DNA from 3 places in the Sphingomonas sp. NPDC079357 genome. Region 2 is predicted to be linked to each of the others. Evidence: predicted binding sites of a transcription regulator. Region 2 holds the regulator's gene; each other region holds the start of a gene.

Region 1 (5,221 bases), on a different contig from region 2:
CCGTACGCTTCCTTGGTCTTGGCGATATTCTCCGCACCCAGCGGTTCGCCATGCGCCTTCTCGCTGCCGGCGCGTGGAGAACCCCAGCCGATCACCGACTTGACGACGATCAGCGTCGGCGCTTCGGTTTCCTCGCGGAACGCCTGAAGTGCCTCGGTCAACGCCTTGATGTCGTTGGCATCGTCGACATGGATCACGTTCCAGCCATAGGCATGGAAGCGTGCACCGACGTCCTCGTCGAACGCGAGGTCGGTATCGCCCTCGATCGAGATCTGGTTGCTGTCGTAGATCCAGCAGAGGTTGCTGAGCTTCAGATGTCCCGCCAGCGACGCCGCCTCGGCGGACACGCCCTCCATCATGTCGCCATCGCCGCACAGGACGTAGACGTCGTGATCGAACAGCGCGAAACCCGGACGGTTGTAGCGCGCCGCCAGCCAACGCTCGGCGATCGCCATGCCGACCGAGTTGCCGCAGCCCGCGCCCAGTGGCCCGGTCGTCGTCTCGACCCCGGTGGTGTGGCGATATTCTGGATGCCCCGGCGTCTTGGAGGAGAGCTGGCGGAACTGCTTGATATCGTCCAGCGACATCGCCGGCTTGCCGCTCTTTTGGCCATTTGCGTCGATTTCCTCGACGCCGGCGAGATACAGAAGCGAATAGAGCAGCATCGACGCATGGCCGACCGACAGCACGAAGCGGTCGCGGTTCGGCCAGTCGGCATGCGCGGGGTCATAGCGCAGGAACTGCGTCCACACCGTCCAGCCGACCGGCGCCAGCGCCATCGGCGTACCGGGGTGGCCCGAGTTGGCTTTCTGCACGGCGTCCATCGACAGCGTGCGGATCGTGTCGATCTGCAGCCGCTCCGGGCTGCCGTCCTCGTGGAAACCGGCGGGCGAGCTGGCGATATCGGTCATGCAATCCTCATGTCGGGAGTCACGGGGTCGAACGCACCGGCGCGACGCCGGTTGCCGAGTCCCGTCTCCCTTAACCGCTCACCTCGACGCGTTCCAGCCGCGTAACGACGCCGCGGTCCGCGACATAGGTCGCATCCACCTCGTCGAGGAACAGCCCGTGCCCCAGCACGCCGGGGGTGGCATCCAGCGCGGTCGCCAGCGCCCGCGCGTCGGGGAAGAGTGAGAAATGGGCATCGAGCACGAGGTTGCCGTTGTCGGTCACGCCGTCGCGCACCGTCACCGTCGCGTCGAGCATCGCCAGCCGATCCGCGACATAGCTGCGCGCGAACGGCAACACCTCGATCGGCAGCTTCGCCGCACCGATCGCCGGGACCCGCTTGGAGGCATCGGCAATCACCACCATCCGCGTCGAGGCCGCGGCGACGATCTTCTCGCGCAGCATCGCCCCGCCCGCCCCCTTGATCGCCCACAGCCGGTCGTCGATCTCGTCGGCGCCGTCGATCGTCAGGTCGACGCGCGCGACCTGGGCGAAGTCGCGCACGACGATGCCCAGCGCGGCGGCGCGGTCGGCGCTATCGAGGCTAGTCGCGACCGCGGCAATACGCAGTCCCTCCGCCACCCGTCGACCCAGCGCGTCGATCGCGAACCGCACCGTCGATCCCGTGCCGAGCCCGACCAGCATGTCGTGCTGCACCTCGGCCACTGCCGCCTCGGCGGCGGCGCTCTTGTCGTCGTCCTGCGTCATCATCGCCTCAGCGCACCAACGTCGCCACAGGTTGCACCAATCGCCCCTCTCGTCATCCCGGACTTGATCCGGGATCCCGCTTCTTCTTCCACGCTCGCCGACAAAAAGCGGGCCTCGGATCCAGTCTGGGGCGACGGAGAAAGGAGGCGATCAACAAACTGATCTGCCATGAGAAACCTGAACGTCGAACCGGCCCCGCCCCTTCAGGAGCGCGGCGCGAAAATCTTCCCCACCAGAAGCTCGGCGGCGCGCGCGAACGCCTCGCCGGGCTCGGTGCGCGTCGTCGCCTCGGGGCCGGGCGCGTCAGCCTTCCCGGTTCGTTCCGCTGCCTTCGCTGCCTCACGTGACAGCGCCGCGGTGGCGACCGCGCCGACTACCGCCGCCAGCGCCTGCTTGCCCGCCGGACCCTGCACCTGCTCGATGAGCTTCTCGCCAGCCTTGCGCAGCTCCTTGGGAACCTTCACCCCCAGCACTTCCTTGGGCAGCTTGCCCTTCTTCTTCTTGGCCATCGCCTCGCGCCTCCTGACTGTCGCAGTCATATAAGACACTGCCGCTGCCCCGCAACCGTCGCGTCGCCCATGCGTCTTGCCGCAGTGCGGCACCCGCCCCACATCGCGCGTCTGCCGCCGGGCTGGACGCGGCCGAACAGATATGGAACAAACCCCCTCATGGCATTGACGACGATCTCCGTCCGCGGCGCGCGCGAGCACAACCTCAAGGACGTGAGCGTCGATATCCCGCGCGATACACTGACGGTGATCACCGGGCTGTCGGGGTCGGGCAAGTCGAGCCTCGCCTTCGACACCATCTATGCCGAGGGTCAGCGTCGCTACGTCGAGTCACTGTCGGCCTACGCCCGCCAGTTCCTTGAGCTGATGCAAAAGCCCGACGTCGACCATATCGAGGGCCTGTCGCCCGCGATCTCGATCGAGCAGAAGACCACCAGCCGCAACCCGCGCTCGACGGTCGCGACCGTCACCGAGATCTACGACTATATGCGCCTGCTGTGGGCGCGCGTCGGCGTGCCCTATTCGCCCGTCACCGGCCTGCCGATCGCCGCGCAGACCGTCAGCCAGATGGTCGACCGCGTCATGGCGCTGCCCGAGGGCACGCGGCTCTACCTGCTCGCCCCGGTGGTGCGCGGCCGCAAGGGCGAGTATCGCAAGGAACTGGCCGAGTGGCAGAAGGCGGGCTTCACCCGCGTCCGCATCGACGGCACGATCCACGAGATCGACGAAGCCCCCGCGCTCGACAAGAAGTACAAGCACGACATCGAGGTGGTGGTCGATCGCCTCGCGGTAAACGAGAACGCCGCCACCCGCCTCGCCGACAGTTTCGAGACCGCGCTCAAGCTCGCCGACGGCCTCGCCTATATCGACCCCGCCGACCCGGTCGAGCCGCGCACCCCCGAAAGCGTCGTGCTCGGCGATCACGCCCCGCCGGGCCGCATCGTCTTTTCCGAAAAGTTCGCCTGCCCGGTCAGCGGCTTCACGATCGCCGAGATCGAACCGCGCCTCTTCTCGTTCAACGCGCCGCAGGGCGCCTGCCCGGCGTGCGACGGGCTCGGTGAGAAACTGGTGTTCGACGAGGATCTCGTCGTCCCCAACCACGAACTGTCGATCAAGAAGGGCGCGGTCGTCCCCTGGGCGAAGTCCAACCCGCCCTCGCCTTATTACATGCAGGTGATGGCCAGCCTCGCGCGCGAGTTCAATTTCTCGCTCGATACGCCATGGGGCGAGCTGCACCCGGAAATCGCCGACAAGATCCTCTTCGGCACCGAGGGCAAGGCGGTCACGCTGACCTTCATCGACGGCAAGAAGAGCTACGACGTCAAAAAGCCGTTCGAAGGCGTGATCGGCAACCTCAACCGCCGCCTCCTCCAGACCGAGAGCGCGTGGATGAAGGAGGAGCTGTCGAAATACCAGTCGAGCCAGCCGTGCGAGGTCTGCAAGGGCGCGCGGCTCAAGCCCGAAGCGCTGGCGGTCAAGATCGCCGGCGAGAACATCAGCCACGCCACCCGCATGAGCGTGGTCGACGCGCTCGCCTTCTTCACCGATCTCCCCAACCACCTCGGCGACCAGCAGCGCGCGATTGCCGAGCGCATCCTGAAGGAGATCATCGAGCGGCTTGGCTTCCTCAACAACGTCGGGCTCGACTATCTCAACCTCGACCGTACCAGCGGCACGCTGTCGGGCGGCGAGAGCCAGCGCATCCGCCTCGCCAGCCAGATCGGCAGCGGGCTGTCGGGCGTGCTCTACGTCCTCGACGAGCCGTCGATCGGGCTGCACCAGCGCGACAACGACATGCTGCTCGCCACGCTCCGCCGGCTGCGCGACCTCGGCAACACCGTGATCGTCGTCGAGCATGACGAGGATGCGATCCGCATGGCCGATTACGTGATCGACATGGGGCCGGGCGCGGGCGTCCACGGCGGGCAGATTGTCGCCCAAGGCACCGTCAAGCAATTGCTCAAGAGCAAGACCTCGGTCACCGCCGATTACCTCAACGGCACGCGCGCGGTCGCGGTCCCGGCCAAGCGCCGCAAAGGTAGCGGCAAGAAGCTCACCGTCCATAACGCAACCGCCAACAACCTGACCGGCGTCACCGCGTCGATCCCGCTCGGCACCTTCACCTGCATCACCGGCGTGTCGGGGTCGGGCAAGTCGAGCTTCACGATCGACACGCTCTATGCCGCCGCGGCGCGCACGCTCAACGGCGCGCGCATCCTCGCGGGCAAGCACGACAAGATCACCGGGCTCCAGCATCTCGACAAGGTCATCGACATCGACCAGTCGCCGATCGGCCGCACCCCGCGCTCCAACCCCGCCACCTATACCGGCGCGTTCACGCAGATCCGCGACTGGTTCGCGGGGCTGCCCGAGTCACAGGCGCGCGGCTACAAGCCCGGACGCTTCTCGTTCAACGTCAAGGGCGGGCGCTGCGAGGCATGCCAGGGCGACGGCGTGCTCAAGATCGAGATGCACTTCCTCCCCGACGTCTATGTCACCTGCGACGTCTGCCACGGCGCGCGCTACAATCGCGAGACGCTGGAGGTGAAGCACAAGGGGCACAGCATCGCCGACGTGCTCGACATGACGGTCGAGGACGCCGCGAGCTTCTTCGCCGCCGTCCCGCCAATCCGCGACAAGATGGCGATGCTGGTCGAGGTCGGGCTCGGCTACGTCAAGGTCGGGCAACAGGCGACGACGCTGTCGGGCGGCGAGGCGCAGCGCGTCAAGCTCGCCAAGGAACTCAGCCGCCGCGCCACCGGCAACACTTTGTACATCCTCGACGAGCCGACCACCGGCCTGCATTTCGAGGACGTCCGCAAGCTGCTCGAGGTACTCCATGCCTTGGTCGAGCAGGGCAACACCGTGGTGGTCATCGAGCACAATCTCGACGTCATCAAGACCGCCGACTGGATCGTCGACCTCGGGCCGGAGGGCGGCGTGAAGGGCGGCGAGATCGTCGCCGCGGGGACGCCGGAGGAAGTGGTGAAGGAGCCGCGGAGCTTCACGGGGCGGTATCTGGCGCCGTTGCTGGAAACAACAGATGCGCGGAAATC
Region 2 (5,221 bases):
TCGCCGCGACCGGCGACGAACTGGTCGAACCCGGCACCTCCGGCGACGCGCTCCCCGAATCAAACCGCCTGCTGCTGCGCGCCTTGCTCGCGGGCACCGGCGTCGAGATCGTCGACCTCGGCATCCTCCCCGACCGGCTCGACCGGCTGACCGAGGCCTTCGCCACTGTCAACGCCGATGTTCTCGTCACCACCGGCGGCGCCTCGGTCGGCGACCACGATCTTGTCCGCCCGGCGCTGCTCGCGGCGGGCACGACGCTCGATTTCTGGCGAATTGCGCTGCGCCCGGGCAAGCCGATGCTCGCCGGGCGACGCAGCGACATGGCGGTGGTCGGGCTGCCCGGCAATCCGGTGTCGGCGTTCGTCACCGCCTTGCTGTTCGTCCGCCCGCTCGTCGCGCATCTCAGCGGCGCGAAGGACCCATTCCCATCGGTTTCCCGCGCCTTGCTCGGCGAGGACCTCCCCGCCAACAACGAGCGGACCGATTATCTGCGCGCCGAATTGCGCGACGGTCGCGCCTATGCCTCGACCATCCAGGACAGCTCGATGCTGCGCACGCTGGCGCGCTCGACCTGCCTGATCGTGCGCGATCCACACGCCCCCGCGGCCCGCGCCGGCGACTCGGCGGAAATCCTGATGATCGCTTGACGGACAGCGCTATGTTCCATAAAGGTTCGCAATCCGTTCACTAGGAAGGCGCCCGGACATGCTGACGCGCAAGCAGCACGAGCTGATCTGCTTCATCGAGGACCGCCTCGCCGACACGGGCGTCTCGCCCTCGTTCGAGGAGATGAAGGACGCGCTGGAGCTGAAGAGCAAGTCGGGAGTCCACCGCCTCATCAGCGCGCTCGAGGAGCGCGGCTATCTGCGCCGCCTCCCTAACCGCGCCCGCGCGCTCGAGGTCATCAAGGCGCCCGAGCGTGGCCCGGAGGCGAAGCGCCCCGCGCCGCCCTCGGTCAAGCGCACCATGCCCGAACCCGCCAACGACGTGGTCGAGATCCCGCTCCACGGCCGGATCGCCGCCGGTGTGCCGATCGAGGCGTTCGAGGGGTCAACGATGCTCCCGGTGCCCGCGGCGCTGCTCGGGGCGGGCGAGCATTTTGCGCTCGAGGTGGCGGGCGACTCGATGGTCGAGGCCGGCATCTTTGACGGCGACTATGCGCTGATCCGCCGTCAGGAAGTCGCGCGCGACGGCGAGATCGTGGTGGCGCTGATCGAGGACAGCGAGGCGACGCTCAAATACTTCCGTCACGAAGGCGCGATGATCCGTCTAGACCCCGCCAATCGCGCCTACGACCCGCAACGCTACGCCCCCGCGCAGGTCCGCGTACAGGGCAAGCTCGCCGGCCTGCTCCGCCGCTACTCGTAAAGCGCGCCACTGCCACCCAAATGTCGCCCCGGACTTGATCCGGGGCCCCGCTCCTTCGTGCTCCTGAATTAGCGCGCATAGGCGCAACCTTCGCAAACATCGAAGTGCCCGCGCGTCCTTCGCGCCGCCCTTACCTGCCACCCCGGCGAACGCCAGGGCCAAGTTGGGCGAATATTTGCAATGATATACGACGGCCCGCCAACTGCACCCTGGCCCGCTCAACGATCACACTGCCATCCGCCAGCGCTCGGTGCCGCAAGCGACCATCGTTTCTGGTCCGACCGCTCAACAGGCAACATCGACAACCACCCTGCCAACATCGGCAACGCTTTTGCCGCTTGCCGTGCTTCATGCTCACCACCGACGAGCCACGGATGCGCATCCCCCACCGCCCGCACCGTCGCGACCCGCCCGGTCGCAAACGTCACTCGCACCCCGCCGGTTCTCACCAGCGTCGCCCGGTCGAGCGTCAACCACCTGCCCCGACAGCCACGCGGCAGCCGCCGCTCGCTGACCACCACATCCGCGCGTCGACACAGTGGTATCAGCGCGTTAGCCGGCAACAGATACTGGCTGCGCGTCGCCAGCACCCGCCAGACGCGCCCTTTCACGTGTCGAACCATCCAGCACAGATCGCGATTGCACCGCGCCGCTCGCGCCCCGCTCAGCAACTCTGGTTCGCCGTCCAGTCCACCTGCCTCGGCGAGCAGATCGCGAACATAATCCCCTGTACGATCACGCAAAATCGCCACACCGCCATCGTCGCCGCGCAGCGCCAGATGCCGCCCGTCGCCGGTGACGATCAGGTCCGGCACCGGCGTGGCAATCGTCCACGCCGCCCCGATGACGACGGGCACCAGCCCGGCATAGCGCCACCGCGTCCGCCAAAGTGCCAGCCATAGCCCGCCCCCCAGCATCGCCGCGAACGCCGCCTGCGGCATCACCGGCAACGCCGTCACCGCCCCCGGCGCCGCCGCCACGGTCCGCGCAATCCACAGCAACAGCGTCAGCGCCTGCCTGGCGACCCACCACCCCGGCGCGCCCGCTCCGACCGTATCGAGCAGCAGCGCCAGCGCCTCCGCCGGCATCGCCACGAAGGTGGTAAGCGGGATCGCGACGATATTGGCGAGCGCGCCATAAAGTCCCGCCTGATGAAAGTGATAGACCGCGATCGGCATCAGCGTCAGCTCGACGAGCAGCCCGGTCAGCAGCAGCGAGGCCAGCCCCCGCATCACCGCACGCCACCTTGGCTCCTCGTGTCCGCCGAACCACGAACGGACGCGCGGATGCTCGTGGAAGGCGATGATCGCCGTCACCGCCGCGAAGGACAGCTGGAAGCTCGGCCCCACCACCGACTCGGGCCAGCACAACAGGACCACCACCGCCCCCGCCGCGACCAGCCGCAGCGTCAGCGCCTCACGCCCCAGCACCAGCGCCACCAGCACCATCAGCGCGGCGACACAGCTACGAATCGTCGGCACCTGCGATCCCGTCAGCCAGGTATAACCGATCGCCGCGACCGCTCCCGCCGCCGCGGCGACCAGCGGAAGCCGCCCGGTCAGTGCCAGCCGCGGCGACAGCGCGAGCAGCCGCAGCGTCAGCCACATCACCAGCCCGACTGCCGCCGTGATGTGCAAACCGCTGACCGATAACAGATGTGCGAGACCGGCGTTGCGCATCGCCTCAGCATCGCGCTCGTCGATCGCACCGGTGTCCCCGGTCGCCAGTGCCGCCGCGATCCCGCCCGCACTGCCCGTCAGCCGCGCCTCGATATGGCGCGTCAACGCCGCCCGGATATCCGTAGCCTCCGCAGCGGCCGGGGTGACAATCGTGACCGGCGTGAGGGCACGGCCGGTCGCGCCAAGCCCGGCGAACCACGCGACCCGCGCGAAGTCATAGGCGCCCGGCACAGCGGGCGGAGCGGGCGGCATCAGGCGCGCCCGCACCCGAATCATCGCGTTGCGTACGAGCCCGCTCGGTGCCGTCCGCGTATCAAAATTAACCCGCACCCGCGCCGGCGGGTACCCGGACCCGTCCCATTCCGACAGGGCAAGCGTGACCCGCGTCAGCTTTCGTGCCGGCAACGGCTCGACCTGCTCAATCCGTCCGGTGACCCATGCGATCGTCGGGCGCGCCAGCACCGGTGCCGCGACCCGCTCTGCGCGCGCCCAGGTCAGCGCGAGCCCGCCTGCCACGGCAAACGAAAGCGCCGCCGCAAGCACGGGCGTCCGGCCGCCGCGCGCCATCGCCAGCGCGCCGGAGGCGACCGCCAGCGCCAGCAGCAGCATCGCCGCCCAGCTCCGCGGATCGGGGAGCACAAACCACGCCGCCGACCCGGCGCCGAGTGCCACGGGCACCCACAGCACGAGCTGGTCACGCTCCGCCTCCAGCCGCCGCTCCAGCGCGTCCTGAATCAAAGTGATGCCATGCGCGGCGCGTGTTTGAAGCGCCGACGATGCTTTGCTAGAGGCGGGCGCGGCTGAAGTGGCCATCTGATTATCCAGCCTGGGAGCAAGCGCGCTTGAGCGCAACCGACAAAACCGCCAGCGCGGACGGCCGCGCCGTCGTCACCCGCTTCGCCCCGTCGCCGACGGGGTTCCTTCACATCGGCGGCGCGCGCACCGCGCTGTTCAACCTGCTGTATGCCCGCCATCACGGCGGCACCTTCCGCCTGCGGATCGAGGATACCGACCGCGCGCGCTCGACGCAGCCCGCGATCGACGCGATCCTGTCGGGAATGCGCTGGCTCGGGCTCGATTGGGACGGCGAGGAGGTCTATCAATTCGAGCGTGCCGATCGCCACGCCGCGGTCGCGCAGACGATGGTCGAGCACGGCCACGCCTATCGCTGCTATCTGACGCAGGAGGAGCTGGACGCGATGCGTGCGGCGGCACAGGCGGCCAAGCAGCCGCTGCGCATCCGCTCGCCGTGGCGCGACCGCACCGACCATCCCGCGGACAAGCCGTATGTCGTCCGACTGCGCGCGCCGACCGAGGGCTCGGTAACGATCGAGGATCGTGTCCAGGGCAGCGTCACCGTCCAGAATGCCGAACTCGACGATCTCGTCCTGCTCCGCTCGGACGGCACGCCGACCTATATGCTCGCGGTGGTGGTCGACGATCACGACATGGGCGTGACGCACGTCATCAGGGGTGACGATCACCTCAACAACGCCTTTCGCCAATTGCCGATCTATCGTGCGATGGATGCGATCGAGGGCGGGTGGCGAGATCCGGTCTATGCGCACATCCCGCTGATCCACGGCAGCGACGGCGCGAAGCTGTCGAAGCGCCACGGCGCAGTCGGAATCGAGGCGTATCGCGACGAGCTGGGCATCCTGCCCGAGGCGCTTGACAATTACCTGCTCCGGCTCGGCTGGGGGCACGGCGATGCCGAGATCATTTCGCGCGAACAGGCGATCGAATGGTTCGATCTCGCTGGCGTCGGCAAGTCGCCGAGCCGCTTCGACCTGAAGAAGCTCGAGAACCTCAACGGCCATTACATCCGCGCCGCCGACGATGTGCGGCTGGCCGATCTGGTGGCGGAGCGACTCGACATCGATCACGACGATACCCGGCGTTCGATCCTTCGCTCGGCGATGCCGTCGCTCAAGCCGCGCGCGGCGAATCTCAACGAGCTGACCGAGGCAACGGCCTTCCTCTTCGCGTCACGCCCGCTCGCGGTCGAGGAAGCCGCACAACCATTGCTCGGCGGAGAGGCGCCCGCCCTGCTCTCGCGGCTGCACACAGCGCTTGACGCGGTGCACAACTGGGATACGGAGACGACCGAAGCGGTGGTGCGTTCGGTGGCCGAAGACGCGGGCGTCAAGCTCGGTCAGGTCGCCCAGCCTCTC
Region 3 (5,221 bases), 850 kb from region 2:
GGGGAAATAGGCCCATTCGAGGCTGTGCGGATACGGCGTGTCGAAGCCGGTGACACGCTCGACGGGCGCCTCGAGGTGGTAGAAGCACCGCTCCTGCACCAGCGCAGCCAGCTCCGCACCGAACCCGCTGGTCCGCGTCGCCTCATGGACGATCATGCAGCGCCCGGTCTTCTTCACGCTCGCCTCGATCGTCTCGATGTCGAGCGGGACGAGCGTGCGCAGGTCGACGATCTCGGCATCGACGCCAGTGTCGGCAACCACCTGCGCGCAGACGTGCACCATCGTGCCATAGGCGAGCATCGTCACCGCCTCGCCCTCCCGCACCACGTTCGCCTTGCCGAGCGGGATCTTGTAATATCCCTTCGGCACCTCCCCGCCGGGATGCTTCGACCAATTCTCCGCCGGGCGATCCCAATGGCCGTTGAACGGGCCGTTGTAGATGCGCTTCGGCTCGAAGAAGATCACCGGATCATTGTCCTCGATCGCCGCGATCAGCAGCCCCTTGGCGTCATACGGCGTCGAGGGGATGACGGTCTTCACCCCGGAGACGTGCGTGAAGATCCCCTCGGGCGACTGCGAGTGCGTCTGCCCGCCGAAGATCCCGCCGCCGAACGGTGAGCGCACCGTCAGCGGCGCGGTGAACTCGCCGCCCGAGCGATAGCGCAGCCGCGCCGCCTCGCTGACCAATTGGTCGAGCGCGGGGTAGATGTAGTCCGCGAACTGGATCTCAGGCACCGGGCGCAGCCCATAGGCTCCCATGCCGACCGCGACGCCGATGATCCCGCATTCGGTAATCGGCGTGTCGAAGACGCGGGTCTTGCCGTATTTCTTCTGGAGCCCCGCGGTCGCGCGGAAGACGCCACCGAAATAGCCGACATCCTCGCCCATGACGACGATCGCCGGATCGCGCGCCATCGTCAGGTCCATCGCAGAATTGATCGCTTGGATCATGTTCATGCGGGTGGTGGTGTCGTCCACCGGTTGTTCGATTGTGTCGGTCATATCGTTTCCTGCCCTCGCCCCTTCGCAGAAGGGGAGAGGGATACCGTAGCTTGGCGGCGCAGCCGCTTAGCGGAGGTTGGGTGAGGGGATGGCGCTGCGGAGCAGCGCGCGAGCCGATGGCTCGCTCCACCCCTCACCCAGCTACGACTAGGCAGCGAGCTGCCAAGTCTACGCATCCCTCTCCCCTGTCCAGGGGAGAGGGAAAGACAGGCCCTCACGTCCGGTCCCATGGCCGCCCGCTCGCGGTTTCCTCGTCGATCATCATCTGGCGCTGCTCGCGCAAATGCCACGGCATCTCCTCGAACACCCCGTCGAACAGCGAGTCGAGCGGCTGGCGCAGCCCGTGGCCGAGCACGCCGTTCTTCTCGGCCTCCTTCTGCACCGCCTTCACTTCCTCGGCGACCTCCCGGTCCATCTCGGACTGTTGCGTCTCGTCCCATTCGCCGATCGCGATCAGATGGTCCTTCAGCCGCCGGATCGGATCACCGAGCGGCCACGCGGTCGGCTCGCCTGCCGAGCGATATTGCGTCGGATCGTCGGAGGTCGAATGGCCCTCGGCGCGATAGGTGAAATGCTCGATCAGCGTCGGCCCGGCGTTGGTGCGCGCGCGCTCCGCCGCCCAGGCGGTCGCGGCATAGACCGCCAGCGCATCGTTGCCGTCGACGCGCAGGCCGGCAATCCCATAGCCGACCGCGCGTGCCGCGAAGGTCGTCGCCTCCGCGCCCGCAAAGCCCGAGAAGCTGCTGATCGCCCATTGGTTGTTGACGACGTTGAAGATCACCGGCGCACGATAGACGGTCGCGAAGGTCAGCGCGGAATGGAAATCACCCTCCGCGGTCGAGCCCTCGCCGCACCACGTCGCCGCGATCCGCGTATCGCCCTTCGACGCCGAGGCCATCGCCCAGCCGACCGCCTGCGGATATTGCGTCGTCAGGTTGCCCGAGATCGAGAAGAAGCCGAAGCGCTTCTCCGAATACATGACCGGCAGCTGCTTGCCCTGCAGCTTGTCGCCGGTGTTCGAATAGATCTGGTTCATCATGTCGACCATCGGGCACCCGCGCGCGATCAACAGCCCCTGCTGGCGGTAGGAGGGGAAACACATGTCCTCGGCATCCAGCGCGTGCGCCGCGGCGACCGCCACCGCCTCCTCGCCGAGCGACTTCATGTAGAAGCTGGTCTTGCCCTGCCGCTGCGCGCGGAACATCCGCTCGTCGAAGACGCGGACGGTCGCCATGTGGCGCAGCATCCGCCGCAGCGTGTCGGGCGACAGCCGCGGGTTCCAGGCGCCGACTGCTTGGTTATTCTCGTCGAGGACGCGCACCATCGAATAAGCGAGGTCGGTGAAGTCGCGTGCCGCCTCGGCGGTATCAGGGCGGCGTGCCGCGCCGGCGGGCGGGATGGCGACATCGGAGAAATCCACCGCATCGCCCGGCCGAAATTTGGGTTCGGGGACGTGCAGCGACAGGGGCGGCAGGTTGCCGCGCGGGTGCACGATACCGGGTTCTTCGCCCACGTTTCACTCTCCGTCATGCGCTGCTTGGCACGCAGCACGATTTCAGCCGCTTGTAATATTGTTTCAACGCCAGTCAAAGCCATTTTGAAGCGCTGACCACACAATCCGGCCGGTTTGGATCGTGACAGACCATTGACTCGCGCCGTGATTCTGGAACAAATTGCGAACGAAAACCCGCTGCGGAGTCCTGTCTGTCGTGCCCGAGTCGAGCGCCCTCATTTCTTTGCGCGAGACGCTGTGCGCCTTGGCGGGCGACGGACATAGCCGCAGGCGGATCATGCCGTTCGGGGTGCCGGACATCGACTCGAGCCTGACCGACGGGGGATTGCGGCTCGATGCGCTGCATGAGGTTGCGGCGGCGACGCCATCGCTGCGCGACGATGCGGCGGCGACCTTGTTCGTCGCGGGGGTTGCGGCGCGGGCGTGGGGGCCGATCCTTTGGGTGGTCCGGCGGCGTGACCTGTTTGCGCCTGCGCTGACCCAATCCGGTTTGATGTCGAAGCGCGTGATCCATGCCGAGGCCGACGACGACGCCGGGGTGCTCGCATTGATGGAGGAAGGCCTGCGCCATCCGGCCCTCGGCGCGGTGATCGGCGAGGTGCGCCGCGCCACTCCTGCGGCAACGAAGCGCATGCATCAGGCCGCGATGCGGGGGCGCACCGTCGCGCTGTTGCTCAAACGCCCCGCCCGCGAAGGCGGTGATCCGTTCGCGGCCACCTCGTTGGCGGCTACTCGCTGGCGGATCGGCACCGTGCCGATGGTCGGCACCGCGCGCCCGCGCTGGGAGGTGACGCTCGCGCGGCAGACCGACGGCGCGCCGTTCGCGGCGACCGCGATAGCCTGCGACGACACCGGACGCCTCGCGCCGGTGGTCACCCGCCGCGAGCAACGCCGCGTGGTGAGCGAGATCTTGCGGGTGACACGCTCGGCGGAGGATCAGGCGGAGGCGGCATAGTCTCCTTCCCCCATGGATCGTCCCCCCGGACTTGATCCGGGGCCCCGCTTCTTCTTGTCAGCCGCGGTAGCAGCGGGATCCCGGATCAAGTCCGGGAAGACGAACGAGGCGAATAATAGGAGCAGCCGACCCCCACATTCCTAGCTACCGCAAAGCCTTGACGCCGGAACGCAGATAGGAACAAATAGCGAACATATTGATTGCGAGTCGCCTGTGCCCGGTCCCGTTCCCACCCTTGCCGCGCTCCGCGAGAGTTTGCAGGCCATCACCGGCGAGGCGCGTGACCGGCCCGTGCTGCCGTTCGGCATCGCTGAACTCGACACGCGCCTTGCCGACCACGGAATGCGGACCGATGCGCTCCACGAAGTATCCTCGCGCGGCACCGGCTGGGGCGACGATGCCGCCGCGGTGCTGTTCGCCGCCGGGATCGCCGCGCGCACGCAGGGCGAGGTCTTGTGGGTCGTGCGCTCGCGCGACCTGTTCGCGCCGGGGCTGTTCCAGGCCGGGCTCGCGCCGTCGCGCGTCGTCTATGCCGAGGCGCGCGACGACGCCGAATTGCTCGCGCTGGTCGAGGAAGGGCTGCGCCACCGCGGGCTCGGCGCGGTGGTCGGCGAGGCGAAGCGCGTCCAGATGGCGCAGGCACGCCGGCTGCAACTCGCCGCCGAGGGCGGCGGCACCCCCGCCTTGCTGCTGCGCCGCCCGACCCTCGACGGCACCGATCCGATCACCGCGCCGTCCGCGGCGGTAACGCGCTGGCGAGTCGCGCACGCGCCTTCGTCGCAGGTGCCGTGGGGCGGGCTGGGCCGCGCGTGCTGGCACGTCGAATGCGTGCGCCAGCGCGGCGGCGATCCGTTCGAACTCTTGGTGGAGGGCTCCGATGAAACGGGTCGCCTCGCTCTACCTGCCCAGCTGGTCGATCGACCGGCTGCGGCGGATCGAGCGCCGCGCCGCGCGGTCGGCTGAAGCCGACGGCCGCGCCGCTTTCGACGCGCTGGGTGTCGACGCCGCCGCCGAGCGCGCGCAGCAATGCTCGGTGCCGCGTGGCGGCGGCTGGCGTCCCGGCGCGCGCTGGGCGCGCACCGACCCCGGCAGCGGGCTTGCCGACACGCGCGACCAGGTCGAGAGCGCGGTCGCCAGCCTGCCCGTGCACCGCCGCCCCGCACAGCGTGAGCTCGGTCGCACCAGCGAGGCCGCCGCCACCCCGTTCCGCGAACTGTCGCGCCGCACCGAGGCTGCCGAGCCGCTGTTCCGACCCGGCACGCGCGGCTGGCACAACGAGGACCTGCAAGCGACGGTCGACGCACTCCCCGCGCACCGCCGCCCGTCGCTGCAGGAATTGTCGCGCAAGACCGAGCTGGTCGAAAACCCGTTCCGCCCCATGCCCCCCGACGAACCGGGCGCGCTGCGCCGCATGGGCCGGATGCCGCCGGTGCTCGGCCCCGGCGAGGATGTCGTCGTCCGCCGCGCGATGAAGGCGCCACGCCGCAGCGCGCGCGACGGGCATGGCGGCGAGGCCGGACATGTCGCCCCGCCCAATCTCGCGCAGAGCCTCAAGCAACTCGCCGCGATGCCCGCGGTGCAATTCCCCGGCGAGGGGCCGCACCCCGACAATCATGGCAAGAGCGCGCCGACTGCGCCCGGCTACGGCCACGGCCGCTTCTTCCAGACCGGGCGCACGCTGGCGACGATGGTCGCGCGCGTCTGCGACGACGAAGAAGCGTCCCCCCTGCCCGCGCCCGTCGACGAACCGC

Evidence for each region. The regulator LexA, encoded in region 2, represses DNA repair genes until DNA is damaged. The targets are predictions, from matches to a motif close to GTTCCNCNCTTGTTCT.
Region 1: uvrA (excinuclease ABC subunit UvrA) is a predicted target of LexA. The motif match lies at 2,299-2,314, and genes of this name have one in related genera.
Region 3: ACI2JO_RS05965 (ImuA family protein) is a predicted target of LexA. The motif match lies at 2,668-2,683, and genes of this name have one in related genera.

Annotation. Positions count from the first base shown of each region.
Region 1 covers NZ_JBJDOM010000002.1:377,197-382,417, reverse strand. The annotation lists gene tkt (transketolase) at 1-911, opposite strand, end outside; gene rpiA (ribose-5-phosphate isomerase RpiA) at 982-1,659, opposite strand; gene ACI2JO_RS10705 (hypothetical protein) at 1,860-2,165, opposite strand; gene uvrA (excinuclease ABC subunit UvrA) at 2,325-5,221, shown strand, end outside.
Region 2 covers NZ_JBJDOM010000001.1:416,719-421,939, forward strand. The annotation lists gene ACI2JO_RS01840 (molybdopterin molybdotransferase MoeA) at 1-647, shown strand, start outside; gene lexA (transcriptional repressor LexA) at 706-1,368, shown strand; gene ACI2JO_RS01850 (ComEC/Rec2 family competence protein) at 1,587-3,860, opposite strand; gene gltX (glutamate--tRNA ligase) at 3,890-5,221, shown strand, end outside.
Region 3 covers NZ_JBJDOM010000001.1:1,267,654-1,272,874, forward strand. The annotation lists gene ACI2JO_RS05955 (alpha-ketoacid dehydrogenase subunit beta) at 1-957, opposite strand, end outside; gene ACI2JO_RS05960 (3-methyl-2-oxobutanoate dehydrogenase (2-methylpropanoyl-transferring) subunit alpha) at 1,217-2,515, opposite strand; gene ACI2JO_RS05965 (ImuA family protein) at 2,712-3,470, shown strand; gene ACI2JO_RS05970 (ImuA family protein) at 3,684-4,433, shown strand; gene ACI2JO_RS05975 (DUF6504 family protein) at 4,348-5,221, shown strand, end outside.